Regions from separate parts of the Saccharopolyspora sp. NPDC000359 genome, predicted to be linked through region 2. Evidence: riboswitches for the same ligand, from Rfam matches in the RefSeq annotation. Region 2 holds a riboswitch; the other holds the start of a gene.

Region 1 (7,547 bases), on a different contig from region 2:
CTTTCGGGTGCTCTGGTACTGCTGGCGCTGCGAGACGCCGCTGTCCAACACCGAGACCCGCATGGACGACGTGTACCGCCAGCGCCAGGACCCGGCGGTGACGGTCGGGCTGCGGCTCACCGCCCCGGGCAAGGCCTTCGACGGCGCGCTGGCCCTGGTCTGGACGACCACCCCGTGGACCCTGCCGTCCAACCTCGCCGCAGCGGTGCACCCCGAGGTGGACTACGTGCTCGTCGCGCCGGGCAACAGCACCGAGCGCTACGTGCTCGCCGAGGCCCGGTTGGGCGCCTACGCGCGGGAGCTCGGCGAGGACGTCGCCGACCACGTTGTCGAGCGATTCAAGGGATCCGACCTGCTGGGCAGCCGGTACCAACCGCCGTTCGACTTCTTCGTGGGCCGCGAGAACGCCCACCAGGTGCTCGCCGCCGACTACGTCACCACCGACGACGGCACCGGGATCGTGCACATCGCACCGGCCTTCGGTGAGGAGGACAAGCTCGTCACCGACGCCGCCGACATCGAGCCAGTGGTGCCGGTCGACGCGCACGGCAAGTTCACCGCGGAGGTGCCGCCGTACGAGGGCCTGCAGGTCTTCGAGGCGAACAAGCAGATCGCCCGCGACCTCAAGGACGCGGGCCTGCTGCTGCGGCACGAGACCTACGACCACCCGTACCCGCACTGCTGGCGCTGCGACAACGCGCTGATCCAGCGGGCGGTGTCGTCCTGGTTCGTGGCGGTCAGCAAGTTCAAGGACCGGATGGTCGAGCTCAACCAGCAGATCAACTGGGTGCCGGGGCACATCCGGGACGGCCAGTTCGGCAAGTGGCTGGAGAACGCCCGCGACTGGAACATCTCCCGCAACCGGTACTGGGGTTCGCCGATCCCGGTGTGGGTCTCCGACGACCCGAACCACCCGCGCACCGACGTCTACGGCTCGCTGGACGAGCTGGAGCGCGACTTCGGGGTACGGCCGAAGGACCTGCACCGCCCGGAGATCGACGAGCTCACCCGGCCCAACCCGGACGACCCGACCGGCAGGTCCACCATGCGCCGAGTGCCGGAGGTGCTGGACTGCTGGTTCGAGTCCGGCTCGATGCCGTTCGCGCAGGTGCACTACCCGTTCGACAACGCCGGGTGGTTCGAGCACCACTACCCGGGTGACTTCATCGTCGAGTACAACGGCCAGACCCGCGGCTGGTTCTACACGCTGCACGTGCTGGCCACCGCGCTGTTCGACCGGCCCGCGTTCAAGAACGTGGTGGCGCACGGCATCGTGCTGGGCCACGACGGGCTGAAGATGTCGAAGTCCAAGCGCAACTACCCGGACGTCAACGAGGTCTTCGACCGCGACGGCTCGGACGCGATGCGCTGGTTCCTGATGGCCAGCCCGATCCTGCGCGGCGGCGACCTGGTGGTCACCGAGCAGGGCATCCGGGAGGCGGTGCGCCAGGCGGTGCTGCCGTTGTGGAACTCCTGGTACTTCCTGGCGCTGTACGCCAACGCCGAGGGCGTCACCGGTGAGTCCAGGGTGGACAGTCAGCACGTGCTGGACCGCTACGTGCTGGCCAAGACCCACGAGCTGGTCGGCGACGTGCAGGCCGCGCTGGACTCGCTCGACCTGGCCGGGGCGTGCGGCACCGTCCGGGACTTCCTGGAGGTGCTGACCAACTGGTACGTGCGGCGCTCCCGCGACCGCTTCTGGGCCGGTGACCGCGACGCCATCGACACCCTGCACACCGTGCTGGAGGTGACCTGCCGGGTGATGGCGCCGATGCTGCCGCTGACCGCGGAGGCGGTGTGGCGCGGGCTGACCGGGGGCCGCTCGGTGCACCTGGCCGACTGGCCGCTGGTCGACGAGCTGCCCGCGGACGCGGCGCTGGTGAGCGCGATGGACCAGGTCCGCCAGGTGTGCTCGACGGCCTCGAAGTTGCGCAAGGCCAACAACCTGCGGGTGCGGTTGCCGCTGGCCAAGCTGGTGGTGGCCACCGCGGAGGCGGAGGCGCTGCGGCCCTTCGCCGAGCTGATCCGCGACGAGGTCAACGTCAAGGAGCTGGAGCTGACCACCGACGTGGCCGCGCACGGCCACTTCGAGATCGCGGTGAACGCGCGGGCGGCCGGTCCGCGGCTGGGCCGCGACGTGCAGAAGGTGATCAAGGCGGTCAAGGCGGGCGAGTGGAGCCGCACGCCGGGCGGTGCGGTCGTCGCGGCCGGGATCGAGCTGCAGGAGGGCGAGTTCACCGAGCGGCTGGTGTCCACCGACTCCGGTGCGGCTTCGCCGCTGCCCGGCGACCTGGGGCTGGTCGTGCTGGACACCGAGGTGACCCCGGAGCTGGCCGCCGAGGGCGTGGCCCGCGACGTGGTCCGCGTCGTCCAGCAGGCGCGCAAGGACGCGGGCTTCGAGGTCTCCGACCGGATCACGGTGACCGTCTCGGCGCCCGAGGAGGTGCTGTCGGCGGTGACTGCGCACCGCGAGTTCATCGCGGCCGAAACCCTCGCCGACGCGGTCGAACCCGGTTCCGCGGTCGGCGGTTCCACCGGCACGGTCGGGGACGGCACCGAGGTCGAGGTTTCGGTCGCCCGGGTCTGATCCCCGACGTGGGCGGGCACCTCGCGCGTGAGGTGCCCGCCCACGTTGCTGTGACGCAGACCTCTCCCACGCTTCGGGAAGAGGTGTTGCTCGCGGTGCGGGCCCTTTCCTAATCTCCTGTTCCGAAGGTCATGAGTGCCAGCGCCAAGCCCCGGCTCGCTGGCCGGCAACCCTCCAACCGCGGTGGGGTGCCCCGGGTGAGGACCTGGCCGGTCGCGCAGGGCGACCCGGCAAGCGCGGACCCCTCAGGACGGGTCCGATGAGGCCCTGGGAGGGGCATCATGACGTCTGCCGTCGTCACCATTCCGACGCAGTCCACTGCTGACCACCGCGTGCCCGCCGTGGTCGGGAACGCGCTGCGGGTCCCGCTGGTCACCGGGGGCAGCGCCACTTACGCCAACCTCGACCACGGCGCCAGCGCGCCCTGCCTGGAGAGCGTCCGGACGGCTGTTGACCAGCTGCTGCCGTGGTACGCGAGCGTGCACCGCGGCGCGGGTTTCGCCTCGCAGGTGTGCACGCGGGTCTACGAGGGGGCGCGGGACGTCCTGCGCGAGTTCGTCGGGGCCCGCCGAACCGACTCGGTGATCTTCACCCGCAACACCACCGACGCGCTGAACCTGCTGGCCAGGGCCCTGCCACGCAGCACTTCCGTCGTCGTCTTCGACACCGAGCACCACGCCGCGCTGCTCCCCTGGGGCGGCCCGCGGGTGCGGCGGATCGAGGCCCCGGGAACCCCGGCCGAGGTGGTCGCCGCGCTGGACGCGGCGCTGGCGGAGTGCCCGGAGGGGCCGCGGCTGGCGGTGATCACCGGGGCTTCCAACGTCACCGGCGAGCTGTGGCCGGTCGCTGAGCTCGCCCGGGTCGCCCGCCGCCGCGGTGCGCGGACCGTGCTGGACGCCGCGCAGCTCGCCCCGCACCGCCCGGTGCGGATCGCCGAGCTCGACATCGACTACGTCGCCATCTCCGGGCACAAGCTCTACGCGCCGTTCGGTGCGGGCGCGCTGGTCGGGCGCGCCGACTGGCTCAACGCCGCGGACCCGTACCTGGCCGGAGGCGGTGCGACCCGGCAGGTGCACGAGCGCGCGGTGAGCTGGACCAGCGGAGCGGAGCGGCACGAGGCGGGATCGCCGAACACGGTCGGCGTGCACGCCCTGGCCAAGGCTTGCGCGGAGCTGTCGGCGAACTGGTCGGACGTCGTGGCGCACGAGGAGGCGCTGCTGGGCCGGTTGCGCGCCGGGTTGCGCGAGGTGCCGGGGTTGCGCGAGCTCCGGCTGTTCGGGCCCGACCACGAGCGGGTCGGCGTGGTGAGCTTCACCGTCGACGGCCAGGACCCCGGACTGCTCGCCGCCGCGCTCTCCGCCGAGTACGGCATCGGCGTCCGCGACGGGCTGTTCTGCGCGCACCTGGCCACTCGGCGGTTGCTGTCCCGCGCTGGGGCGGACGCGGACCGCGCGGTGCGCGTCAGCATCGGCCTGGGCACCACGGCCGAGCACGTCGACCGGCTGGTGGGCGCCCTCCGCGAGCTGGTCGCCAACGGCCCGACCTGGCGCTACGAACAGGTCGACGGCCGCTGGACCCCGGTCGACGACTTGCGCCCCCTCCCGGACTTCCTCCCCTGACCACTCCCACCCCGCGGCTCCTCCCGGGTTGGGTGGGCGTGGTCCCGGTGCGGCGTCGAGTCGCAGTTTCAATTGAAACTGCGATTCGGGCCCCTGGCGGACCGCAGTTTCAATTGAAACTGCGGGGCGGGGCAGTGGGACTGCCGGAACCCGGTCGGTGCGGTTCAGGGACAATGGGGGTGTGAGCAGCGACCAGTCCACACCCAGGCAGTCATCCCCGGAGTCGGCCGACCCCGGGGAAGCCGTCGAGCAGGCGCCCGAGACCCCGGCCGAGACCGCCGGGACGTCCAGCGGAGCGCCCGGTGAGCGACCGCGCACACCGCGCAAGCTGCTGGCGCTGCTGTTCGGGGTGGCGTTGGTCGGGCTCGGGCTCGACATCCTCACCAAGGTCCTCGTGGTCGCCGAGCTGGAGGGCGAGCCGCCGGTGGAGGTGCTCGGCGGACTGCTCTACCTCGACGTGCTGCGCAACCCGGGCGCGGCGTTCTCCCTGGCCACCGGCCTGACCTGGCTGCTGGCGCTGCTGGCCATCGCGGTGGTCGGCGTGATCATCTGGCTGGCCCCGAAGCTGCGCTCGCCGGGCTGGGCGATCGGCCTCGGCCTGGTGCTCGGCGGCGCGTGCGGCAACCTGGTGGACCGCATCTTCCGCGCGCCCGGCCCGCTGCAGGGCCACGTGGTCGACTTCCTGTCGCTGCTCGCCCCCGGTGGCGCGGTGTGGCCGGTGTTCAACATCGCCGACAGCTGCATCGTCGTCGGCGGCGTGCTGGTCGTGCTGCTGTCGTTGATGGGCCGTGACTACGACGGCACCGTGCACCGGAAGAAGAAGGCGGCGGGGAACGAGTCGTGAGCGATCTTCGAACTCTGCCGGTGCCCGAGGGGCTGGACGGCATGCGGGTCGACGCGGGCCTGTCGAAGCTGCTGGGGCTGTCCCGCAACGCGGTGGCCACCCTCGCCGAGTCCGGTGACGTGCTGCTCGACGGCAACCCCGCGGGCAAGTCCGACCGGCTGGTGGCCGGTTCGTGGCTGGAGGTGTCCCTGCCCGCCGCGCAGCAGCCGCTGCAGGTCGTCGCCGTGCCGGTGGAGGGGCTGGAGATCCTCCACCAGGACGACGACATCGTGGTGGTGGACAAGCCGATCGGCGTCGCGGTGCACCCGAGCCCCGGTTGGGAGGGCCCGACGGTGGTCGGCGGGCTGGCCGCCGCCGGGGTGCGCATCGCGACCACCGGCGCCGCCGAGCGGCAGGGCGTCGTGCACCGGCTCGACGCGGGCACCACCGGGGTGATGGTGGTCGCCAAGAGCGAGCACGCCTACTCGGTGCTCAAGCGGGCGTTCAAGGAGCGCACCGTGGACAAGCGCTACCACGCGGTGGTGCAGGGGCACCCCGACCCCAGCCGCGGCACCATCGACGCGCCGATCGACCGGCATCCCCGCCACGACTACAAGTTCGCGGTGGTCACCGGCGGCAAGCCGAGCATCACGCACTACGAGACGGTGGAGGCGTTCCGCGCCGCCTCGCTGGTGGACGTGAAGCTGGAAACCGGTCGCACGCACCAGATCCGAGTGCACTTCTCAGCGATCAAGCACCCGTGCGTCGGCGACCTGACCTACGGTGCGGACCCGGTCCTGGCGCGAAAGCTGGCCATCACCAGACAGTGGCTGCACGCCCGGAGCTTGTCCTTCGAACACCCCTCGGGCGGCTGGGTGACCTTCGAGAGCCAGTACCCGGACGACCTGCAGCACGCGCTCGACGAGCTCCGCGACCAGGACCGCTGAACCAGGTACCGTTGCTGCACGACCTACCCGTGGAGGGGGCTTGATGGCACAGTCGGGAACGTTCGGGGGCTCGGATGCGCCGACACCGCCCACCGGCATGCCGGTGATCGACCCCGGGGCTGACGCGGAGACCCCGCCCAGCGGGTTCACCAACCTCGGCGACGTGATCAGCGCGGAGGACGTGGGGTCGGCCGCGCCCTCGGTCCTCGGCGCCCCGGAGCCCACCCCCTCGTCGGGTGAGGCGGGGGACTGGCCGAAGCTGGAGTACCGCAGCCGGAACAAGCCGGAGCGCCCCAAGCGCTCCAGCCCGCTGGACTTCTTCCGGAAGAAGGAAGGCTGAGCCCCGTCGCCGGGCGCGACTTCCCGTGAGATCGCGCAGGGGAGTCGCGGCGGTCAGAGGGCTTTGAGCTCTTCGACGATCTCCCGGACCGAGGACTTGGCGTCGCCGAAGAGCATCGCCGTCTTCGGGTCGGTGTAGAGGGCGTTGTCCACTCCGGCGAAGCCCGCGCGCATCGAGCGCTTGAGCACGACCACCGTCCGGGCCTGGTCGACGTTGAGGATCGGCATGCCGTAGATCGGCGAGCTCGGGTCGCTGCGCGCCGCCGGGTTGGTGACGTCGTTGGCGCCGATCACCAGCGCCACGTCGGTGCGGGCGAACTCGTCGTTGATCTCGTCCATCTCCTTGAGCTGCTCGTAGGGCACGTCGGCCTCCGCGAGCAGCACGTTCATGTGCCCGGGCATCCGCCCGGCCACGGGGTGGACCGCGTAGGCCACGCCGACGCCGCGGTCCACCAGCAGCTTCGCCATGTCCTGCACCGCGTGCTGGGCCTGCGCGACCGCCATCCCGTAGCCGGGCACCACGATCACCTGCCCCGCGTAGGCCAGCTGGATGGCCACGTCCGCGGCGCTGACCGAGCGCACCGGGCCACCGCTGGTCACCGGGGCGGACGCGGCGGTGCCGCCGAAGCCGCCGGCGATGATCGACGGGATGGAGCGGTTCATCGCCTTGGCCATCTGGTCGGTCAGGATCGAACCGGAGGCGCCCACGAGCATCCCGGCGACGATCATCGCCGTGTTGCTCAGCGCGAGACCGGCCGCCGCGGCGGACAACCCGGTGAAGGCGTTGAGCAGCGACACCACCACCGGCATGTCCGCACCGCCGATCGGCAGCACCACCGCGATCCCACCCAGCCCGGCCAGCACCAGCACCGCCACCAGCAGCAGTTCGACGTCGCTGCCCAGCCCGACCGCCACGGCGCACGCCACCGCGCCGACCAGCAGCAGCACGTTCAGCGGCAGCTGCAGGCGGCCGACCGTGATCGGGCGGCCGGGGACGAGCTCCTGCAGCTTGCCGAAGGCCACCAGCGAACCCCAGAACGAGATCGAGCCGATGATCGCGGCGAACATCGTGGCCACCGGCACGTGCAGCGGCGCGCCCTGGAACCCGGGGTCCTCCCGGAACTCGACCCAGGCGGTGAGCGCCACCGCGCCGCCGCCGACGCCGTTGAACAGCGCCACCATCTGCGGCATCGCGGTCATCTTCACCTGCCGCGCGGCCGGGACGCCGATCA
Region 2 (7,547 bases):
GTACGCGAACGGTGATGGGGGTAGGAACCACGGAGAGCACACTTAGAGCGTACGTGCCCGAGGAACCCCACCGCCGACTATGTGGCCACCTTCCCCCACCGCGCGGGTGGTGGAGGCAGCGGAGGGCACCCCCGGACCCGAGGCCCGGGGGTGCCCTCCACCGCTGCTGCCGGTCAGGAAGCCGGGATGACGGCCACGCCGCCCCACTCCTGGTTGATGAAGTCCTTGACCTGCTGCGAGCGCAGCAGTTCGGCCAGCTTCACGATCCGCGGGTCCTTGGCCAGCGCCGGGGTGGTCACCAGGCCGTTGGCGTACGGGTTGCCCTCCGGGCTCTCCACGACCACCGGGTCCTGCAGGTTGGCCTTGATCGCGTAGTTGCCGTTGACCACCGCGGCGGCGGCGTCGTCCACCGAGCGCGGCAGCTGGTCCGGCGAGAGGTCCTTGAAGTCGATGTTCTTCGGGTTCTCCGCGATCGCGGCGTCCAGCCGGGTGCCGACCGCGGCCTCCGGCTTGAGCTTGATCAACCCGCCCTGCTCCAGCAGCTTCAGGCCGCGGAACTGGTTGGCCGGGTCGTTGGACAGCGTCACGGTCGCGCCACCTGGGATCTCCTGCAGCGACTTGAACTGCTTGGAGTACACCGCCAGCGGCTCCAGGTGCACCGGCGCGACCCACTCGAAGTCACCGCCGCGCTGCTTGCGGTACTCCTCCAGGTACGGGACGTGCTGGAAGTAGTTGGCCTCCAGCTCGCCGTGCGCCACCGCCTCGTTGGGCCGGTTGTAGTCGTCGAACTTGACGATCTCGATGTCGATCCCGGCCTGCTCGGCGAGGTTGTCCTTGACGTACTCGAGGATCTCGCCGTGCGGGGTGGGGTTGACCCCGACCCGGATCGGCGCGTTGGGGTCCTCGGCAGCGGTCGGGCCGCCACCGCACGCGGTCAGCGCCAGACCGGCGGCAGCCACCAGGGCAGCAAAGCGCAAACGCATCAGGGGTTGTCCTTTCTGGACGTCAGAACGGGAACGCGTTCCCGGACGAGGGGAGGTCGGGTCACCCGGACCCGGAAGATCAGCCCGCCGCGGTGCGGCGGCGGTCGACCAGCTTGGCCGTGAGGTCGGTGATCAGCTGCATCCCGAACGCCAGCACCGCCAGGACCACCACCGAGCCGTAGAGCAGCCGGTCGTCGTAGCCCTGGTAGCCGTCCTGGATCGCGGTGGTGCCCAGGCCACCGCCGCCGATGGCGCCCGCCATCGCGGCGTAGCCGATCAGCGCCACCGCGGTGACGCCGACCGCGCCGACCAGCGCGGCCCGCGCCTCGCCGAGCAGCACCGTCCACACGATCCGCAGTCTGCTGGACCCGGTGGTGATCGCCGCCTCCACGACGGTGAAGCTGACCTCGCGCAACGCGTTCTGGGTCAACCGCGCGAAGAACGGGATCGCGCCGATGGTCAGTGGCACGATCACCGCGGTGCTGCCGATCGACGTGCCGATCAGCAGCCGGGTGAACGAGGCCAGCACCACCAGCAGCACCACGAACGGCACCGAGCGCACGACGTCGACCACGACGCCGAGCACCCGGTACAGCGCAGGCTTCGGGTTCAGCCCCACCGGCGAGCTCAGGTGTAGCAGGACACCGAGCGGCAGGCCTCCCAGCACTGCCAGCAGGGTGGACACCAACACCATGTACAGCGTGCCGAGCGTTGCCTCACCGAGGATTTCCAAGACCTCCGACCAGGGGGTCACATCAGTCACGCAGCAACTCCGTCAACGCAGACCGGGGCGCGTCGCACGTGCGCGTCCCGCTCGACCATCCACTTCAGCGCGGCCTCCGCGCGCTCGCCGCTCAGGCCGACCTTGAACTTCGCCACCGGCGTGTCGCCGAGGCGGGTCAGCCCGCCGCCGAGGATCGCCAGTTCGACACCGAACCGGCTGGCCGCCTCCGGCAGCAGCGCCCCGACCGCGGCGAAGCCGACCAGCACGACCTCGGCGACCACGTCGTGGCGGCCGTCGGTCGGGCGCAGCGGCTCGGCCTGGTCGGTGGCGGGCAGCAGCGTCGAGCTGACCCGGCTGCCGGGCTCGGCGACCAGGTCGAGCACCTTGCCGTGCTCGACCACGCGGCCGCCGTCGAGCACCGCGACGTCGTCGGCGATCTTGCGCACCACGGCCATGTCGTGGGTCACCACCAGGACGGTGACGCCGAGTTCGGCGCGGGCGCGGTCCAGCACGGTCAGCACCGAGTCGGTGGTGCCGGGGTCCAGCGCGGAGGTCGGTTCGTCGGCCAGCAGCACCGACGGCTTGGCGGCCAGCGCGCGGGCGACCGCGATCCGCTGCCGCTGCCCACCGGAGAGCTGGTCGGGGTAGACCGTGGCCTTGTCGGTCAGCCCGACGAGGTCCAGCAGCTCGCCGACGCGGCTGCGCCGCTGCGGGCCGGACATCCCGGCCGCCTCCAGCGGCAGCGCCACGTTGCCCGCGGCGGTGCGCTGCCGCAGCAGCGAATCCCCTTGCGGCACAACGCCGATCTGTCGGCGCGCGGCGCGCAGCGCCTTGCCGTCGAGGGAGACCAGGTCGGTGCCGTCGACCCGGATGGCGCCCGCGTCCGGCTTCTCCAGCAGGGCGATGCAGCGGGCCAGCGTGGACTTGCCCGCGCCGCTGGGACCCACCACGCCGCACACGGCGCCGGCCGGGATTTCCATGGTGACGCCGTCGAGGGCGCGCACGGTGCCGTTGTTCTGCTGGAAGGACTTGGTCAGGTTCTCGACTGTGATCACGATCGGCTCCACATCAGCTCGCGACGGCCGCGCTCCGCGCAGGGAGCAGCAGGCCAGGGAACTTCGGAAAGGGAGGGGAAGAGCTGGGTCACATCTCGCGACGACAGGCGGTGGTGGTGCGCCGCCCGTGGTCGATGACGCGACGCTGCGTCAGCAGCCTCCGGATGTGGCTTTGCGATGACCGGGCCGACAGCGACCGGGTGTGCTCCGCGGGCGGGCCGGCTAACAGCGCGTTGGAATCCACAGCTACTCCATCGGTCCTGGCGTTAGCACCTGCCCGTCGGGTGGTTGCTGCGGCGTCTGGGAGCCAGGTCTCTCGGCCGCTCGGGATGGATTTCCCGGATAGTAGACCCCACTGGCGGATTCCAGCGCAAGTTGATAGTCGTCACTTTCCGGAATCGTTCGCCAAATCACACACCCGGACGAGCGGGAATTTCTCCGCCACACCACGCGTTAGCAGTGACTCCTAGTAGCGGATTGACCCCGCCTGGCAAGCACCCGGACGAGTGGTTCAGCGGTCGCCCGCGACCTCGGCGATGCGCGCGAAGTCGGCGATCCGCAGCTGCTCCCCGCGCGCCGTCGGGTCGACGCCCGCGGCCCGCAGCAGCTCCTCCGCCTGGGCGGCGGACCCGGCCCAGCCGGACAGCGCGCCGCGCAACGTCTTGCGCCGCTGCGCGAAGGCCGCGTCCACCACGCGGAAGACGTCCTCGCGCTTGGCGCCCGACGGCGGGTCGACGCGGTGGAACGACACCAGCCCGGAGTCCACATTGGGCACTGGCCAGAACACCTTGCGCGGCACCGGGCCCGCGCGCCGCACGTCGGCGAACCACGCGGCCTTCACGCTGGGCACGCCGTAGACCCGGCTGCCGGGCTCGGCGGACATCCGGTCGGCGACCTCGGCCTGCACCATGACCAGCCCGTGCTCCAGGCTCGGCAGCTCGGCCAGCAGGTGCAGCACGACCGGCACGGCGACGTTGTAGGGCAGGTTGGCGACCAGCGCGGTGGGCGGCGCGGGGAAGTCGGCGGCGCGGACGCGCAGCGCATCGGCTTCGAGCACGGTGAGCCGGTCGGCCAGCGCCGGGGCGAACTCGGCGGCGGTGCGCGGCAACCTGGCGGCCAGCACCGGGTCGATCTCCACGGCGGTCACCGCGCCCGCAGCGGGCAGCAGGGCGAGCGTCAGCGAGCCGAGGCCGGGTCCGACCTCCAGCACGACGTCGTCGGCGGTGACCGACGCTGAGGACACGATGCGCCGCACCGTGTTCGGGTCGTGCACGAAGTTCTGCCCGAGCTTCTTCGTCGGCCGGATGTCCAGCTCCTCGGCCAGCCGACGCACGTCGGCCGGGCCGAGCAGCGCCGCCTGCTGGTCGTCCACAGACAAAACGTACCCGCACCCCACCCAACAGCCCCGACCAGGTGCGGCGACGTCGGAGGGCAGCAGCTGGTGAAGGGCACCTCCCGCCGATCGGGCCGACGAGAGGTGCCCTTCACCGCAGTCGAGGGCGCTGAGGGTCCGCTACCCGCACCGCCGCGCGGGACGGGGCTGGAGCCGTCAGCTCAGGCCGAGCTTGGACGAGCAGCCGGGCCAGGCGCCGTAGCCGCCACCGCGGGCGGCGCGGACCTTCTCCGCGACCGCGATCTGCTGCTCGCGGCTGGCCTGGTGGGGGTACGGCGCGTACTGGTCGCCGCCGTAGGCGTCCCAGGTGGACTTGTTGAACTGCAGGCCGCCGTAGTAGCCGTTGCCGGTGTTGATGGCCCAGTTGCCGCCAGCTTCGCACTGCGCCAGCTTGTCCCAGACCCCGCTGGTCGGCGGCTGCTTGCCACCGACGCGCACGACCTTCTCCTGCGCTTCCTTGGTGACCTTCTCGCCGACGACCTCCCGGCCGACCTCCTCGCCGTTGCGGGTGGTCACGCGGGTGGTCACGATCTTCTCGCCGGGCACGCCGGGGAACTCGACCCGCTCCTCGCCCTTGAACATCGTGTTGTCGACGATCTCGCGGACCGGCGGCTGGACCGGCGTGGTCACGTTGATCACCGTGCTGCCGGTGCGGGTGATACGCACCTCGGCACCGGTGACCAACCGCTGGTCGCCGCCCGGGGTGATGGTGTCCTCGGCGCCGAGCTGGAGGTTCTGCTCCTTGAGCAGCTCATCGATGTTGGCCGCGGTGGTGGTCAGCTGCCGCGGCTCACCGGCGCCGTCGATGAGGGTGATGTCCTTGCTGGTCTTGATGACCAGCTCCATGCCCTCGCTCGGCACGGCCATGCTGCGGTCAGCGGACAGCCAGGCGCCCTCGGTGGGCACGCCGAGCTGCTGCAGCGCCTGCCCGACGGTGACCGAGCGGACCCACTCCTCGCGGACCTCGCCGTCGACGTTGAGCGTGAGCAGCCGACCGCGGTCGAGCGTGATGGTGTCGCCGTGGCCGACCTTGGCCTGCGGGGACGGGCTCAGCGCATCGTGCTGGCCGATCGTGATGCCCTCGTCCTCGAGGACCTCGGCGACGGTGCTCTCGTAGGTGTTGACGGTGCGCTCTTGCCCGTCGACCTCGACGGTCACCGACTTGTCCATCGCGGCGGCCGCGCCGCCGGTGCCGGTGAGGGTGAGCAGCACGCCAGCGACCGCGCCCTTGAGGAAGCGTCGCTTCCAGACGGTGATCGCCTCGACCGCCTCCTGCGGCGGGGCGGCGCCCGGCTCGGCCTCCGGCAGTTCTTCCGGCAGGACCAGCGGCGGCAGGACGACGGTCTCGGCGTTGATCAGCCGGATGACCTCGTCGACGTCGATCTCGGCGGTCGCGAGCACGTCCTCGGCGTCCGGGCCGAGAGCCTCGTAGATGTCCTCCGGGGTGATGTCCAGGGCGCCCGGCGGGAAGCTGGGGTGGTCCTCGGCCGGGTAGCGCTCAGTCTCGGGCCGGTCCAGCAGACCGACCGCGGTGTGCTGCTCAGCGGCCTGGACCGGGGTGAACCAGTCCGTTGCAGAGTCGAAGGAATCGGCCCAGTAGCCCTCGGCCTGGTGGCCGGGATAGCTGGGCTCGCCGCGTCCGTTCACAGGGTCGTTACCTCCCGAAGGCGGAAGTCGCGCTGATGCGGGAGGGCGTCGGGCGAGACGGTGTCATCGCTCAACTCCTTCGTTCCCGCAGGCGCACAACCTTCGTGCTTCGTGTCTGTATCCGACTCCCGCAAGCCAACTGCCGTCCTAGCCGACCGGGGCACCCTTGCCCACGGCCCGCTTCCCCGACGTACACCGGCGAGACTAACGGGCGTTCCCCATGACTGGTTGTCATCGGTTACGAGGCCGAGACTCTAGCGTGATCAACCGGTGCAGCCAAGCACCCGGTTCCCGCATGTGACCTGCGTTACGCCGGTTTGCCAGGCAACCAACCACGATCAGTAAGCAAGATCGCCCAAAATTGCCCCGTTCAGGGGTACCAGGGCGGGGGCGTTAACTGATTCCCGCCGAACCTTGGTGATGTAACACACGGGGCTGACAACGCAGCGGAACGGCCGTTCCTCGGCCCCGCGACGCGAGCCCGGCCCGAGCGCGCTGCGTGCTCGGGCCGGGCTCCCCTCCCCTCACCGTGGGAACCGCGTCCCAGGGCGAGTCGTGAACGTCACCTCGGCAGTCCCAGCTTCCGCGCGCAGGCGGGCCAAGCCCCGTATCCGCCTCGCTCCGCGCGCAGCACCTCGGCGATCACGATCTGCTGCTCGCGCGTCGCCCGGTGCGGGTAGCGGTTGAACCGCTCGCCGCCGTGCGCCTTCCAGGTCGGGCGGCTGAACTGCAGGCCGCCGTAGTAGCCGTTGCCGGTGTTGATCGACCAGTTCCCGCCGGACTCGCACTGCGCCAGCCGGTCCCAGACCCCGGCGGCCGCCGCGGAGCCCGGCGACACCGCCGCCACCGACGCCGCGCCCGAGAGCACGATGGCCGCCGCAGCGGTCGCCTTCGCGAAATCACCGAACTTCATCGCAATCCTGACTGCTGTGCCTCCGGGCAGGAGGGCCTCCGCCAGCGAGTGGTGGAGTTCGGGGGGTGCCCTCCACCCCGGCTTCCACAGTGGACGGTAAGGATGGCGCGGCGGACTGCAAGCGGGCGTGCGTCAACACCCGTTAGCAGGGAACGGCGAGTGAGGGAACGCGGCCCCGGGTTACACCTGATCGAGGCCGAAGAGCCGCTCGGCGGTGGCGGTTGTGGCTACCACCAGTTCCTCCAGCGTCATCCCGCGGAGTTCGGCGAGGTCCCGCAGGGTGTAATTGACGCAGTAGGGCTCGTTCGGCTGGCCGCGGAACGGGTGCGGGGTGAGGAACGGCGCGTCGGTCTCCACCACCAGCTGCTCCAGCGGCACCAGCTGCGCCGCCTCGCGCAGGCCCCGGGCGTTGGCGTTGCGGAACGTCGCGGTCCCGGCGAACGAGAGCACGTACCCGGCGTCCACGCAGGACCGCGCGAACTCAGCGTCACCGGAGAAGCAGTGGAACACCACCTTCTCCGGCGCGCCCTCCTCGGTGAGGACGCGCAGGATGTCCTGGTGCGCGTCGCGGTCGTGGATCATCAGCGGCTTGCCGCTGCGCTTGGCCAGGTCGATGTGCCAGCGGAACGCCTCCTGCTGCGGCTCCGGCGGCGAGTAGTCCCAGTAGTAGTCGAGGCCGGTCTCGCCGACCGCGACCACCCGCGGGTGCTGGACCAGCTCCTCCAGCGTGCGGCGGTCGGCGTCGTCGAAGTCCTTGGTGCGGGTGGGGTGCAGGGCGACCGCGGCGAACACCCGGTCGTCCCAGGAGGCGGCCTCGACCGCCCACTGCGCC

What was found. Region 2 has a riboswitch for S-adenosylmethionine ahead of ABT324_RS04975 (methionine ABC transporter ATP-binding protein). Riboswitches for the same ligand answer to the same signal wherever they lie in the genome.
Region 1: it holds a riboswitch for S-adenosylmethionine, as region 2 does, so the genes downstream of both, ABT324_RS07605 (aminotransferase class V-fold PLP-dependent enzyme) here and ABT324_RS04975 (methionine ABC transporter ATP-binding protein) in region 2, are expected to answer to the same signal.

Annotation. Positions count from the first base shown of each region.
Region 1 covers NZ_JBEPDU010000007.1:157,248-164,794, forward strand. The annotation lists gene ileS (isoleucine--tRNA ligase) at 1-2,587, shown strand, start outside; SAM riboswitch class IV at 2,715-2,830, shown strand; gene ABT324_RS07605 (aminotransferase class V-fold PLP-dependent enzyme) at 2,869-4,206, shown strand; gene lspA (signal peptidase II) at 4,388-5,050, shown strand; gene ABT324_RS07615 (RluA family pseudouridine synthase) at 5,092-5,976, shown strand; gene ABT324_RS07620 (hypothetical protein) at 6,020-6,316, shown strand; gene ABT324_RS07625 (NAD(P)(+) transhydrogenase (Re/Si-specific) subunit beta) at 6,370-7,547, opposite strand, start outside.
Region 2 covers NZ_JBEPDU010000004.1:190,917-198,463, forward strand. The annotation lists gene ABT324_RS04960 (4-(cytidine 5'-diphospho)-2-C-methyl-D-erythritol kinase) at 1-31, opposite strand, end outside; gene ABT324_RS04965 (MetQ/NlpA family ABC transporter substrate-binding protein) at 174-983, opposite strand; gene ABT324_RS04970 (ABC transporter permease subunit) at 1,063-1,746, opposite strand; gene ABT324_RS04975 (methionine ABC transporter ATP-binding protein) at 1,743-2,762, opposite strand; SAM riboswitch class I at 3,011-3,098, opposite strand; gene rsmA (16S rRNA (adenine(1518)-N(6)/adenine(1519)-N(6))-dimethyltransferase RsmA) at 3,274-4,134, opposite strand; gene ABT324_RS04985 (resuscitation-promoting factor) at 4,312-5,802, opposite strand; partial or broken gene ABT324_RS04990 (transglycosylase family protein) at 6,365-6,616, opposite strand; gene ABT324_RS04995 (TatD family hydrolase) at 6,896-7,547, opposite strand, start outside.